Regions from separate parts of the Streptomyces sp. NPDC107562 genome, predicted to be linked through region 1. Evidence: riboswitches for the same ligand, from Rfam matches in the RefSeq annotation. Region 1 holds a riboswitch; the other holds the start of a gene.
What was found. Region 1 has a riboswitch for cobalamin ahead of ACZ7LV_RS18920 ((2Fe-2S) ferredoxin domain-containing protein). Riboswitches for the same ligand answer to the same signal wherever they lie in the genome.

Region 1 (7,350 bases):
GCGGCCATCACGACGGCGCGGTCACCGGCGTCGTCGCCCTCGAAGGCCCGCTTGTGCGGGGTGCGTCCCATGGCCACCACGTCGTACACCGAGAGCTCGAACTCCCCGGCCGCCTCCTGCAGGACGGCCGCGAGTCGTCGCGCGAGGCTCTTGCCGGGCATCCGCCGGACGTCCTCGCCGTCCAGCAGCACCTGCCCCGAGGTGGGGCGCAGGGCCCGGTAGACCGTGCGCAACAAAGTGGACTTCCCGGCGCCGTTGGGGCCCACGAGACCCACCACCTCGCGCGGCGCCACGTCCAGCGACGCCCGGTCCACCAGTGCCCGGCCGTCGACGACGACAGAGACGTCCCGCACGGCCAGCGCGCCGGGCGACGCCGCGGCCGGGGTGGCGGGCTTGGTCGTGAGCGTCCTCGTCATGCCGTCCTCCGACGCATCAGCCACAGGAAGAAGGGGCCGCCGACCAGGGCGGTGAGGATGCCCACGGGGATCTCCTCCGGGTTCATCACGGTGCGTGCCACCAGATCGGCGGCGATCAGGAAGGCCGCGCCGAGCAGTGCCGCGGCGGGCAGCGCGCGGCGGTGGTCGGCGCCGACGAGCAGCCGTACGACATGGGGCATGATCAGTCCGACGAATCCGATCTGGCCGCTGACCGCGACGATCGTGCCGATCATCACGGCGACCAGGGTGAACAGCGCCGCGCGGAAGCGGTGGACGTCCAGGCCGAGCGCGACGGCCGCCTCCTCCCCCGCGAGCAGCAGGTTGAGGGACCGGCAGACGCCCAGCAGGACGGCCGTGCCGAGCAGGACGGCGCCGACGGGGATCCACACCACCGTCCAGGTGGTGCCGGCGAGACCGCCGAGCATCCAGCGCAGCGCCGACTGCGTCTTGTGCGGATCGCTGGAGGTCACCACCAGGAAACTGGCGAGCGCGGAGAGGACCTCTGCTGTCGCCACGCCCGCCAGCACCAGCCGCACGGTCGTCATCCGCCCGCCGGACCGGGCCAGGAAGTAGACGGCGACGAGTGCGGCCAGCGCGCCGAGGAACGCGGCGACCGGCAGCGAGAACACGCCGAACAGGGTGAGGTGGAAGACCACGACCAGCACCGCGCCGACGGAGGCGCCCGACGAGACACCGAGCAGCATCGGGTCGGCGAGCGGGTTGCGCACCAGCGCCTGGAGCGCCGTGCCGCACACCGCGAGGCCCGCGCCCACGACGCCGGCGAGCAGGACCCTGGGCAGCCGCACGTCGACGACGATCGTCTCGCGGACCGGGGTCCAGGTGGGGTCGGCCAGGGCGGGATGCACCCGGTTGAGCAGGATGCCCCAGACCTGGTCGGCCGGGACGCCGACGGATCCGGCGGCGATCCCGAAGGTGGCCGCGAGCACCACCAGCGCGGCCAGCAGCACCAGGACGAGGGGGTAGGGAAGCCTGGCGCCGCGCCGGACGGGGTCCGCCCCGAGGGGCCTTCGCGTGCCGGCCTGCGCGCTACCGCCCGTGGCGTCGGTCTCGGTCGTCGCGCCGCTCACTCGAAGCGGTCCGGGTGGAGCTGGCGGGCCAGGGAGTCCACGCCGGCCGGCACCCGCACGCCGAGCACGGTGGACGACAGCGGCAGTACCGCGAACCGCTTGTTCCTGATGGCGGGTACGTCCTTCAGCGCCGGGTTGGCCAGCAGGAACTCCTTCTTGTCCGCGACCGGCTGATCGCCGTAGTCGTAGATCACGACGACCTCGGGCGCCCGCTCGGCGACCTGCTCGAACGACACGTCGCCGAACGCCTTGTCGAGGTCGGCGAAGACGTTCACCCCGCCCGCGCGTTCGATCATCTCGTTGCCGATGCCGGCGCCGCCCGCGGTGAAGGCGGTCTTGTCGCCGCTGTCGTAGACGAAGAGCTCGACCGGGGTGACTCCGGCGAGTTCGTCCTCGACCGTGTCCAGGGTGGTGTGGAGCTTCTTCAGCTCCGCCTCCGCGCGGTCCGGCACCCCGAAGATCCTGGCCACGTTGCGGATCTCCTGGTCCATCGTGGTCATGGTGACGGGTCCGGACGGGCATTCCTCCACGTTCAGGTAGGAGTTGATGCCCGCCTTGGACAAGGCGTCACGGCTGCGGCCCTCCTTCTCGTCGAAGGTGCTGGCGAACCCGCCGTAGGCGAAGTCGGGTTCGGCGGCCAGCAGCGTCTCGAACGAGGGGTACTCCTCCGCGACGACCTCGATGCCGTCGTAGGCGTCCTGGTACTCGGGGAGGATCCTGTCGTCGAGGTAGGCCGTGCCCACCATCGACTTCTCCAGACCGAGCGCCAGCATGACCTCGGTGGCGTGCTGGTTCAGCGACACGGCCCGCCGCGGGGGCCGTTGATACGTCGTCTCCACCCCGCAGTTGGACAGCGTGACCGGGAAGCCCTTGGCCACGGTGCTCGCCGGGGCGGCGTCGTCCTTGGTGGCGCCGCCACCGCAGCCGGACATCAGCAGGGCCGCGGCGGCGGTGGCCGACAGCAGGGACAGCGGGCGCTTGCCCATCATGGAGGGTCCTCTCACCGGAGGGGGAACGTGGAACACGGAACAGGCAGGACGGCGGACCAGGTCCGGAAAGGGGCCGGGAACGGCGGACGGACGACCGCGAACGGTGCAGCCGGAGTGAGGGGTGGGCGCGGGCGGTCAGGCCGCCGGGCCGGGAGCCGGCGTCGCCCCGGACCGGGCGGGCCCGGGCGGCGTGAAGACGTGGAGCTCCAGGATGTCCGGCAGTGCCACGAGGCCGGGGCCCCCCGCGCGCACCCAGGCGGCGACGTCCTCCGTCGCGGCCGGGTCGTTGACCAGGCCGAACCAGACCGGCCGGCCACCGGCGGCGCGCCCCTCGGACGAGGGCCGCACGACGACCACGTTCGCCTGGTCGCACACGTCGAGGCAGTCGGTGACGAGGACGGGGGCGTCCTCGGCGAGCCGCGCGGTCTGCGCCGCGTGGTCCACCCCGGTCACCTTGGGGCTGCCGCAGCAGCAGTCACGGCACACGACGACCCGGCACGGCACCGACCCGTCCGGTGACGTCTCGACAGGCATCACGACATACCCTCCTCCCCGGGGAAATCCGCCCCGGTCACGTCGAGGAGGCGACCGCGTGAGTCTCCTGGCTCTCGGGTCAGTGCTCGTCCCGGCCTTCCCACCCGCATCCGGGCAGTGGTTCGTTCGGGATCCGCTCGCCGATCACAGTGGCGGGACCGCGCCGGATTCACACCGGCTTCCTCGTTCCGCCGTCGCCTTTTCGCGGGACATCATGTCAGACGGGCCAGTCATCTCATACGCCGGCGGCGGCGCCGGGCAGGGTGAGGTGGTGCACACGACCGGCGGGCGGCATGCGCAACGCGCCGCCCCGTCGCATCGACCGGGCGGCGCGTTGCGCGCTGTTGGGGGGAGCCGGGGTCAGCTGACCGGCGGCATCTCGCTGGGTCGTGAGTCGAGGCCCGCGCGGCGGTTGACCCAGGAACCGCGCGTGAAGTCGGGGACGGCGACCGGACGGCCGCCCGCCGCGAGGGACTTGACGCTGAGCGGCACCGGGGAGCACCAGGCGGCGGCGTCGTACACGTCCATGTCGGGGACGAGTCCGGCGCGCATCTGCTGGACGGTGCGCCACTGCAGGACGTAGTCCATGCCGCCGTGCCCGCCGTTGTTGGCGGCGTCGTCACCGATCTTCTGCCAGAGCCAGTGGTCGAACTCCTTGAGGTACGCGTCGAACGACCGCCAGGTGTGGCCGCTGTGATCGGGCTCCACGTAGATGCGGCCGCCGCCGGCGGAGGTGACTCCGGCGTAGTCCTCGAAGATGCCGCGGCTGCCGGCCAGCGAGTTGATACGGCTGTACGGGCGCGGCGAGCTGACCTCGTGCTCAGCGCGGACGACCCGGCCCTGCGCGGTGTCGATCAGGCAGGTGACCAGGTCACCGTTGATGTAGGTCTCCTTCCAGCTCGGGTGGGAACGCGGCACGAAGCGGGCGCGGTAGTCGGCGAGGCCCTTGGGCTCGGTGGCGGTGGCGCGCAACGTCGTGAAGCGGTCGCCGCGGTTGATGTCCATCGCGGCGGCGATCGGGGCGAGTCCGTGCATGGCGTAGAAGGACGCGGTGCTGCGGGTGTGCCACAGCCGCCGCCAGGAGTCGGTGTAGTACGTGTCGGAGAAGAGCAGCTCGCGCAGGTCGTGCAGATAGCCGCCGTGGCCGTTGGTGACGTCGCCGAAGAGGCCGTCGTGGGCCATCTTGAGCATCGCCAGCTCGTTGCGGCCGTAGCTGCAGTTCTCGGACAGGAACAGGTGCCGCCGGGTCCGCTCGCTGGTGTCGACGAGGTCCCACAGCTCGCGCAGTTCGGTGGCGACGGGCAGTTCGACGATGGCGTGCCTGCCGGACAGCAGGGCGGCGCGGCCCTGCTCGTAGTGGAACTCCCACGGGGTGGCGACGTAGACGAGGTCGATGTCCTCACGGCGCAGCATGCGGGCGTAGGCGTCGGCGGAGCCGCCGTACTCGGCGGGGCGGGGCCGTCCCTCGGCGACCAGTTTGTCGGCGGTTCGTCGGGCGCGCTCGGGGCGGATGTCGCACACGGCGGTCACCGTGCACCCGGGGACGGCGGCCCATCCCGAGGCCATGCCGTTGCCCCGGTTGCCGAGGCCGATCAGGGCGACGCGGACCGTGCGGTACGGGTCGAAGGGGACGTTGACCATCGACTTCTGGCCGTGCCGCCGCACCGGAGGGGCGTCGGTGGCAGAAGTGGCGGGGGCGGCGCCCGGCGCGGCGGCGGCCGTGGTGCCGAGCCCCGCGACGACGGCGCCGGAGGCCAGGGCCCCGCCCATGAGAGTACGGCGTGAGACAGCAGGGATTTCATGCATGACGCTGAACGCTCCCTTGTGGGTGGCCGACAGCTCTTGTTGCCGAACGACTTTGGCGAGCGGACGACGGAGTGTCAATAGGTGCTCGAAGAGAGGCTGTTGCGAGCAGAAATGAGCATCCAGCGGTCACGGGGGTGAGGGTGGAGCCGATCAGGCCTGCGGCGAGGCCTGCTGCTCCGCCTCGCCGAAGCGGGCCAGGGCGAGGGCGCCCGCGATGGAGGCGGCGAAACCGGCGACGGCCAGCGGTGCGAGGCCGTGGCGGGTGGTGTCGCCCAGCCAGACGATGCCGAACAGGGCGGGCCAGACGGTCTCCCCGATGACCATCGCCGCCGTGGCGGAGGTGACCGAGCCGGACTGGAGGGCTTCGATCAGGAGCAGATAGCCGGTGATGCCGGAGAGGACCACGGCGTACACCGACGGGTCGGCGAGCAGGCCGGGCAGCGACAGTTCCGGCATCAGCCGGGCCCCGACCGCCGTCACGCCAAAGCTGATCCCGGCGAGGCCCCCGAGGACGGCCGCGCGGTGGCGCACGTTCCGCAGACGCGGGGTCAGCGCCCAGCTCACCAGGGCCAGCCCCACCGAGCCCACCAGGATCGCGAGCCGCATCCTCATGTCGCCGTCCCCGCCGGTCTCCCGGCCTGCCGCGATCGCCATCACCGCGAGCCCGCCGCACACCGCGACGACCGCGGCCCACTCCACCCGTCGCAGGCGGATCCGCAGCACGAACGCCGAGACGATCGCCGTCACGGCCAGCGCCCCGGCGACCGCCGCCTCGACGAGGAAGAGCGGGACCGAGCGAAGGGAGACCAGTTCGGCGCCGAAGCCCAGGGTGTCGAGGGCGACCCCGACGATGAACGGCCACTGCCAGGTGGCCCGCACGGCCGCGCCGGCGCCCCCACCGGCCACCCTGCGCGCACCGAGCGCCTGGAACACGGTCGCCGTTCCCATGAAGAGGGCGGCGCACAGCGCGAACAGCAGCCCGAGTCCCATGACCGCAGGCTAATGCGCCGAGCGCGCGTGACCTCGGAGGGCAACCCCCCGTGGTGTCGCCCCCACCGGGTCCGGCCCCCACACCTACGGCGCGTCCGCGCCACCTGCACGCCGGGACCACGCCACCTCGGCAGACCCGGCACCCACACCGAGGCCAGGCCGCTACAACGACCCGGCACGGCTCGGCCGAGCCACCGCAGCGAGTGCCGCACCGCCACGCCGATCCCCGGCACTACGGCAGGACAGCGCCGCCGCAACAGACCCGCACCGAACCCCGCACCGCACCGCACCGAGTGCCTGCCGCGGCGCACTCCGGCACCCCCAGCAAGGGCGCGCCGCCGCAGTACGCTCCGACACCCACGGCACGGCCGCCAGGCTGCCGCAGCGGACCCCGCACGACGGGGCCGGGCCGCCGTGGCGGACCCCGGCACGGGACCGGGCCGTCGTGGCGGAAACCGACACCTCAGCAAGGGCGAGCCGCCGCAGACGCTCCGGCACCCGCAGCCGCGCCGCGCCACCGCCGTCGCATCCGGCCCCGGATCCCGGCACGGGAGGGGGCCGCCGTGGTGGACGCCGGCGTCGCCAGGTGCGGCGGCTGCGGTGGGCCCCGTCGCTCAGAAGGCGTTCTCGGTCTCGCCCTCCAGGAACGTTCCCAGTACCTCGATGTCCGCGATCCGGGAGGACTCCACCCGGTACGGGTCGTCGCCGAGGACGACGAGGTCGGCACGCTTGCCCGGGGCGATGCTCCCCGCGTCGGACTCCCAGTGGCAGGCGTGGGCGGCGTCCACGGTGTAGGCCCGCAGTGCCTCGTCCACGGTGAGCGACTCCTCGGGGCCGATGGCGCGGCCCGACTCCGAGGCCCGTTCGACCATGAACTGGACGGCCCGCAGCGGCGCGCCGTCGGCGACCGGCCGGTCCGAGCTTCCCGCCACCCGGACGCCATGGTCGAGGAAGCCCCGGCCGCGGTAGAGCCAGCCGGCCCTGTCCTCCCCCATGACCGTGGCGTAGTCGTCCCCGTAGTAGCGCAGGAAGTTCGGCTGGACGACGACGGTGACCCCGAGCGCCGCGAGCCGGGGCAGCTGGTCCGGGCGGACCAGGCCCGCGTGCTCGATGCGGTGGCGTGCCTCGGGGCGCGGCAGCAGGCGCTGCGCCCGCTCCAGGGCGTCCAGGGCGACGTCGACCGCGCGGTCCCCGATGGCGTGGATCGCCAACTGCCAGCCGGCGCGGTGCCCTGCGACGACGGTCTCCTCCAACTCCTGTGGCGAGGCCTGGAGTTGCCCGGAGGTGTCGGTCCCCAGGTAGGGGCTCGTCAGGGCCGCCGTACGGGCCATCATCCCGCCGTCGGTGAAGATCTTCAGGGCTCCCAGGGAGAGCGCGCCGTCGCCGAAGCCGGTGCGCAGACCGAGGGTGAGGGCGTGGGTCGTGGCGTCCTCGGGGGCGGCGCGTACGGCGTCGAGGGCGTCGGCGGCCACCATGAGCTGTACGCGTACGGGCAGGCGGCCCCTC
Region 2 (7,350 bases), on a different contig from region 1:
GGAGACGCAGGTCCGGATGATCGGCTACGGCTCCATGCTGATGGAGTCGTCGGTCGCCGTCATGGCACTGATCGCGGCCAGCGTGATCGACCCGGGGCTGTACTTCGCGATGAACGCGCCGGCCGGTGTCATCGGCACCAGCGTGGAGCAGGCCTCGCAGGTGGTGGGCGGCTGGGGCTACCAGATCTCCCCCGAGGAGCTCGCCGCGGCGGCGAGGAGCGTCGAGGAGTCGACGCTGCTGTCGCGCACCGGCGGTGCGCCCACGCTGGCGGTCGGCGTCTCGGAGATCTTCTCCCAGGTGACCGGCGGGGGCCTCAAGGCCTTCTGGTACCACTTCGCGATCATGTTCGAGGCGCTGTTCATCCTGACCGCGCTGGACGCGGGCACGCGCGTCGGCCGGTTCATGCTCCAGGACACCCTCGGCAACGTGTACCGGCCTTTCCGGAACGTCAGCTGGAAGCCGGGCCTGGTGATCACCAGCGCGATCGTCTGCGGGCTGTGGGGCTACTTCCTGTGGGTGGGCGTCCACGAGCCCCTCGGCGGCATCAACCAGCTGTTCCCGATCTTCGGTATCTCCAACCAGCTGCTGGCGGCGGTGGCGCTCGCCGTCTGCACGACGCTGCTGGTGAAGTCGGGCCGCCTCAAATGGGCCTGGATCACCGGTGTCCCGCTCCTGTGGGACGCGGTCGTGACCCTGACGGCCAGCTGGCAGAAGGTCTTCTCCAGCGACCCCAGGGTCGGCTTCTTCCAGCAGCGCCAGGTCTTCCAGGACGCCATCGACCGGGGCGAGATCCTGCCGCCGGCCAAGTCCATGGACGACATGCACACCGTCGTCACCAACTCCACGGTGGACGGCGTCCTGTCGGCCGTCCTCGCCCTGCTGATCGTGGCGGTCCTCGTGGACGCGGCGCGGATCTGCGTCCGGCACGTCCGCCGGCCCGCGCTCACCACCCTCAGCGAGGCGCCGTACGTAGCGTCGAAGATCGTCGCGCCCGCCGGACTGATCGCCACGCCCGAGGAGCGGGAGGAGGAGCGCCGTGCGAGCGTCGGCACTGCTGCGCCGAGTGACTAGCGGGGTGCGCTGGTACGTCCGTGAGCTGACGGACGAGTCGGCCTACGACCGCTATGTCGCGCATGTCCGTAAGGGCCACCCGGAGGCGGAGGTGCCCACCCGGCGGGAGTTCGAGCGGATGCGGACGGACCGGCAGGAAACAGACCCGCGGCAAGGATTCCGCTGCTGCTGAGTAACCGGTATCTGAACAGGGGCTTCCGGTAGCGGGACACCGTGACCTAGATTGCCTGCGCGTTGCACCAGGTGATCAGCGAGGGGACGGAGCCGTCCGATGTCAGAAGCCTCAGAAGTGAACAGAGGGCCGGTGGTGACGCCTGTGCGCGTCGTCATCGCCCTCTGCCTGATAGCACCGTTCGTGGCCATGCTCTGGGTGGGCTCGTACGCGAAGACGGACCCGACCTTCATCGGCATCCCGTTCTTCTACTGGTACCAGATGGCCTGGGTCGTGATCTCCACCGCCCTCACCATGACCGCCTACTGGCTGTGGCAGCGTGACCAGCGCGCCCGCAAGACGCAGGGGGGTGCCGGAGCATGAAGGACGGTGTGAACGGCGTCGCACTCGCCGTGTTCATCCTCTTCTTCGTCGCCGTCACGGTGATGGGCTTCCTGGCCGCGCGCTGGCGCAAGGCCGAGAACGAGCACAGCCTCGACGAGTGGGGCCTCGGCGGCCGGTCCTTCGGGACCTGGATCACCTGGTTCCTGCTCGGCGGCGACCTCTACACGGCGTACACCTTCGTCGCCGTACCGGCGGCGATCTACGCGGCGGGCGCGGCCGGCTTCTTCGCGGTGCCGTACACGATCCTCATCTACCCGATGATGTTCGTCTTCCTGCCGCGACTGTGGTCGGTCTCCCACAAGCACGGCTACGTCACCACCTCGGACTTCGTCCGCGGCCGCTTCGGCTCCAAGGGCCTGTCCCTCGCCGTCGCGGTCACCGGCATCCTCGCGACCATGCCGTACATCGCGCTCCAGCTGGTCGGCATCCAGGCCGTGCTGGACGTGATGGGCATCGGCGGCGGCGAGGACACCAACTGGTTCATCAAGGACCTGCCGCTGCTGATCGCCTTCGGAGTGCTGGCCGCGTACACGTACTCCTCGGGTCTGCGGGCGCCGGCCCTGATCGCGTTCGTCAAGGACGCGCTGATCTACATCGTGATCGCCGTCGCCATCATCTACATCCCGATCAAGCTGGGCGGCTTCGACGACATCTTCGCCGCCGCGAACGACAAGTACACGGAGGCCGGTGCGGGCGGGCTGGTGCCGAACGCCGCCTCGCAGTGGACGTACGCCACGCTGGCACTGGGCTCGGCGCTCGCCCTGTTCATGTACCCGCACAGCGTGACGGCCGTGCTGTCCAGCCGCAGCAGGGACGTGATCCGCCGCAACTCCACGATCCTGCCGCTGTACTCGCTGATGCTGGGCCTGCTGGGTCTGCTCGGCTTCATGGCGATCGCGGCCGGCGTCAAGGTGGAGAACGGCCAGCTGGCGATCCCCCAGCTGTTCGAGAACATGTTCCCGGACTGGTTCACCGGCGTCGCGTTCGCGGCGATCGGCATCGGCGCGCTGGTCCCGGCGGCCATCATGTCGATCGCGGCGGCCAACCTCTTCACCCGCAACATCTACAAGGACTTCCTCAAGCCGGACGCCACCCCCGCGCAGGAGACCAAGGTCTCCAAGCTGGTGTCCCTGCTGGTGAAGGTCGGCGCCCTCGTCTTCGTCCTCGGGATGGACAAGACGGTCGCGATCAACTTCCAGCTGCTGGGCGGCATCTGGATCCTCCAGACCATGCCCGCCCTGGTCGGCGGTCTGTTCACCCGCTGGTTCCACCGCTGGGCGCTGCTGGCCGGCTGGGCGGTCGGCATGACCTACGGCACGGTCGCGGCCTACGGTGTCGCCTCCCCGACGCAGAAGCACTTCGGCGGCTCCTCGGCGGAGATCCCCGGCATCGGTGAGATCGGCTACATCGGCCTCACGGCGTTCGTCCTCAACCTGGTGGTCACGGTGGTCCTCACCTTCGTCCTGAAGGCCGTGAAGGCTCCCGAGGGCGTCGACGAGACCAAGCCCGGCGACTACACGGCGGACGCCGGCGACCCGGGAGTCCAGGTGGAGCTTCCCCCGGCGACCGCGGGTGCCGCCCACTGAGGCGCGGGGCCGTTCCGGCACGCGGCGTGGCCGCGTGAGCGCGAGCGACCACTGAACGACCCGCAGCGGGCCGCCGACATCGCATGATGCGGCGGCCCGTCGTCGTACACACTGCCGCCATGGACATCGACATCCGCCGCGCGCACCCCGCCGAGTACGCCACCCTCGGTGAGATCACCGCGCAGGCCTACCTCCAGGACGGACTCCTCGACTTCGGCGAGAGCGACGGCTACCTCGGCGAGCTGCGAGACGTCGCCAAGCGCGCGGCCGCCGCACAGGTGCTCGTGGCCGTCGCGCACGAACGCGTCCTCGGCGGCGTGACGTTCGTCCCCTCCGGCGGCCCCATGGCCGACATAGCCGCCCCCGACGAGGCGGAGATCCGCATGCTCGCCGTCGCCCGGGAGGCCCGCGGCCGCGGGGTCGGCGAGGCCCTGGTGCGCGCCTGCGTCGACCGCGCCCGCGCCCTCGACGGCTGCGCCGGGCTCGTCCTGTCGACCCAGCGGACCATGCACGCGGCCCACCGCATCTACGAACGGCTGGGCTTCACCCGCACCCCCGAGCGGGACTGGAACCCCCTCCCGGAGCTGGACGACATCACGCTTCTCACCTACCAGTTGACGCTCTGAAGTCATCGGCGACACAACATATGGGGGTGCTGTCGGCACCCGGCACCAGATGTATGCTCATGCTCGCTGTCGCCGCAGGGGAATCCGGTGCGAATCCGGAACTGTCCCGCAACGGTGTACTCGCGTGCGTCCGTCCCGAAAAGGGAGCGCACGCCGGTTCAGTCCGAGGACCTGCCGACAGTGCGCCCGGCCGTCCGGCCCGGGTGCCCTGACGTCCGGGTCTCGTGGAATGGGCCGGTGGACGCGAACGCCCCTGCGCTCGTGTGCCCTCCCCTGCCCTTCGCGAGGCCCCCGTGCCGAGCGAGGGAGAGCCCCACGTGACCATCGCGCCAGCCGAACCGGCCGCAGCGACCACCGTGGAAGGGGAGACCGACGGACCAGGGACCGCGTTGCTGCGGACCCTCACCGAGCTGACCGCCGACCTCCCCGACGCCGACCCCGGCCGGGTCGCCGCCGCCGCGCTGCGCGGCCGTTCCGCGCGGGCGGACGAGAACGAACTGCGGGAGCTGGCCACGGAGGCCGCCGCCGGACTGATCTCCGAGGACCCCGCCTACTCCCGGCTCGCCGCGCGGCTGCTGACCGTCTCCATCGCCGCCGAGGCCGCCTCCCAGGGGGTCACGTCCTTCACGGAGTCCGTGGCGGTGGGACACCGGGAAGGGCTCATCGCCGACCGCACGGCCGGGTTCACACGCCTGCACGCCGACCGCCTGGACGCCCTGGTCGACCGGGACGCCGACGACCGCTTCGGCTACTTCGGCCTGCGCACCCTGTACAGCCGCTACCTGCTCCGGCACCCGATCACCCGCAAGGTCGTCGAGACGCCCCAGCACTTCATGCTGCGCGTCGCCGCCGGCCTCGCCGAGGACGACACCACCCGGTCGGTGGACGAAGTCGCCGCGCTCTACGGGCTCATGAGCCGCCTCGACTACCTCCCCTCCTCCCCCACCCTCTTCAACTCCGGCACCCGGCACCCCCAGATGTCGTCCTGCTACCTCCTGGACTCCCCCAAGGACGAGCTGGACTCCCTCTACGAGCGCTACCACCAGGTCGCCCGGCTCTCCAAGCACGCCGGCGGCATCGGTCTGTCGTACTCCCGGATCCGCTCCCGGGGCTCCCTGATCCGCGGCACCAACGGGCACTCCAACGGCATCGTCCCGTTCCTGAAGACGCTGGACGCCTCGGTCGCCGCCGTGAACCAGGGTGGCCGGCGCAAGGGCGCGGCCGCCGTCTACCTGGAGACCTGGCACTCCGACATCGAGGAGTTCCTGGAGCTGCGGGACAACACCGGCGAGGACGCCCGCCGTACGCACAACCTGAATCTCGCGCACTGGATCCCGGACGAGTTCATGCGGCGGGTCGACGCGGACGCCGCGTGGTCGCTGTTCTCCCCGTCGGACGTGCCCGAGCTGGTCGACCTGTGGGGCGAGGAGTTCGAGGCCGCGTACCGCGCGGCCGAGAGCCGGGGCCTGGCGAAGAAGACCCTGCCCGCCCGTGAGCTGTACGGCCGGATGATGCGCACCCTCGCCCAGACCGGCAACGGCTGGATGACCTTCAAGGACGCCGCCAACCGCACCGCCAACCAGACCGCCGAGCCGGGCCACGTCGTCCACTCCTCGAACCTCTGCACGGAGATCCTGGAGGTCACGGACGACGGCGAGACCGCCGTGTGCAACCTGGGCTCGGTCAACCTGGGCGCGTTCGTCGTGGGCGACGGCATCGACTGGGAGCGGCTGGACGCCACCGTCCGCACCGCCGTGACCTTCCTCGACCGCGTGGTCGACATCAACTTCTACCCGACCGAGCAGGCGGGCCGCTCCAACGCCCGGTGGCGCCCGGTCGGCCTCGGCGCGATGGGCCTGCAGGACGTCTTCTTCCAGCTGCGGGTGCCCTTCGACTCGCCCGAGGCGAAGGCGCTGTCCACCCGGATCGCCGAGCGCATCATGCTCGCCGCGTACGAGGCGTCCGCCGACCTCGCGGCACGCAACGGGCCGCTGCCCGCCTGGGACCGGACCCGCACCGCCCGGGGCGTGCTGCACCCCGACCACTACGGCGTCGAGCCGACCTGGCCGGAGCGCTGGAGCGCGCTGCGCGAGCGCATCGCCGCGGTCGGCATGCGCAACTCCCTGCTGCTGGCGATCGCGCCCACCGCGACGATCGCCTCGATCGCCGGCGTCTACGAGTGCATCGAGCCGCAGGTGTCGAACCTCTTCAAGCGCGAGACGCTGTCCGGCGAGTTCCTCCAGGTCAACTCCTACCTGGTGCGGGAGCTGAAGGAGCTCGGCGTCTGGGACGCCCGCACCCGTGAGGCGCTGCGCGAGGCCAACGGCTCGGTGCAGGACTTCGCCTGGATCCCCGAGGACGTACGGCGGCTCTACCGCACGGCGTGGGAGATCCCGCAGCGCGGGCTCATCGACATGGCGGCCGCGCGCACCCCGTACCTCGACCAGGCCCAGTCGCTGAACCTGTTCCTGGAGACGCCGACCATCGGCAAGCTCTCCTCGATGTACGCCTACGCCTGGAAGTCGGGCCTGAAGACGACGTACTACCTGCGCTCACGCCCCGCGACCCGCATCGCCCGCGCGGCCCAGGCGCAGCCCCGGACCACCATCCCCGTCCAGGCGGCCACCGACCCCGAAGCGGTCGCCTGCTCCCTGGAAAACCCCGAGTCCTGCGAGGCCTGCCAGTGATGTCCACCCGTACCCAGAACCTTCTCGACCCCGGCTTCGAGCTGACGCTGCGCCCGATGCGCTACCCGGACTTCTACGAGCGCTACCGGGACGCCATCAAGAACACCTGGACCGTGGAGGAGGTCGACCTCCACTCGGACGTCGCCGACCTCGCGAAGCTCTCCCCCGAGGAGCAGCACCTGATCGGCCGGCTGGTGGCGTTCTTCGCGACGGGCGACTCGATCGTGGCGAACAACCTGGTCCTGACGCTGTACAAGCACATCAACTCCCCCGAGGCCCGGCTCTACCTGAGCCGCCAGCTGTTCGAGGAGGCGGTGCACGTCCAGTTCTATCTGACCCTGCTGGACACCTACCTCCCCGACCCGGAGGACCGGGCGGCGGCGTTCGACGCGGTGGAGAACATCCCGTCCATCCGCGAGAAGGCCGAGTTCTGCTTCAGGTGGATCAACGAGGTCGAGAAGCTGGACCGCCTGGAGTCCACGGCGGACCGCCGGCGCTTCCTGCTCAACCTGATCTGCTTCGCCGCGTGCATCGAGGGCCTGTTCTTCTACGGTGCCTTCGCGTACGTCTACTGGTTCCGCAGCCGGGGTCTGCTGCACGGTCTGGCGACCGGCACCAACTGGGTGTTCCGCGACGAGACCATGCACATGAGCTTCGCGTTCGACGTGGTGGACACCGTCCGCAAGGAGGAGCCGGAGCTCTTCGACGACCAGCTCCAGCAGCAGGTCACCGACATGCTGCGGGAGGCCGTCGAGGCCGAGCTGCAGTTCGCGCGCGACCTGTGCGGTGACGGCCTCCCGGGCATGAACACCGAGTCGATGCG

Region 2: linked by a shared signal. The riboswitch ahead of ACZ7LV_RS24425 (ribonucleoside-diphosphate reductase subunit alpha) and the one ahead of ACZ7LV_RS18920 ((2Fe-2S) ferredoxin domain-containing protein) in region 1 are both predicted to bind cobalamin.

What each region holds. Positions count from the first base shown of each region.
Region 1 is NZ_JBVKBE010000006.1:88,441-95,790, forward strand. Features, by position in the region: gene ACZ7LV_RS18905 (ABC transporter ATP-binding protein) at 1-416, opposite strand, end outside; gene ACZ7LV_RS18910 (FecCD family ABC transporter permease) at 413-1,525, opposite strand; gene ACZ7LV_RS18915 (ABC transporter substrate-binding protein) at 1,522-2,514, opposite strand; gene ACZ7LV_RS18920 ((2Fe-2S) ferredoxin domain-containing protein) at 2,650-3,048, opposite strand; cobalamin riboswitch at 3,094-3,288, opposite strand; gene ACZ7LV_RS18925 (Gfo/Idh/MocA family protein) at 3,409-4,854, opposite strand; gene ACZ7LV_RS18930 (DMT family protein) at 5,005-5,844, opposite strand; gene ACZ7LV_RS18935 (amidohydrolase) at 6,459-7,350, opposite strand, start outside.
Region 2 is NZ_JBVKBE010000009.1:136,339-143,688, reverse strand. Features, by position in the region: gene ACZ7LV_RS24450 (carbon starvation CstA family protein) at 1-1,072, shown strand, start outside; gene ACZ7LV_RS24445 (YbdD/YjiX family protein) at 1,038-1,244, shown strand; gene ACZ7LV_RS24440 (DUF3311 domain-containing protein) at 1,344-1,607, shown strand; gene mctP (monocarboxylate uptake permease MctP) at 1,604-3,214, shown strand; gene ACZ7LV_RS24430 (GNAT family N-acetyltransferase) at 3,334-3,840, shown strand; cobalamin riboswitch at 3,857-4,033, shown strand; gene ACZ7LV_RS24425 (ribonucleoside-diphosphate reductase subunit alpha) at 4,158-6,527, shown strand; gene ACZ7LV_RS24420 (ribonucleotide-diphosphate reductase subunit beta) at 6,527-7,350, shown strand, end outside.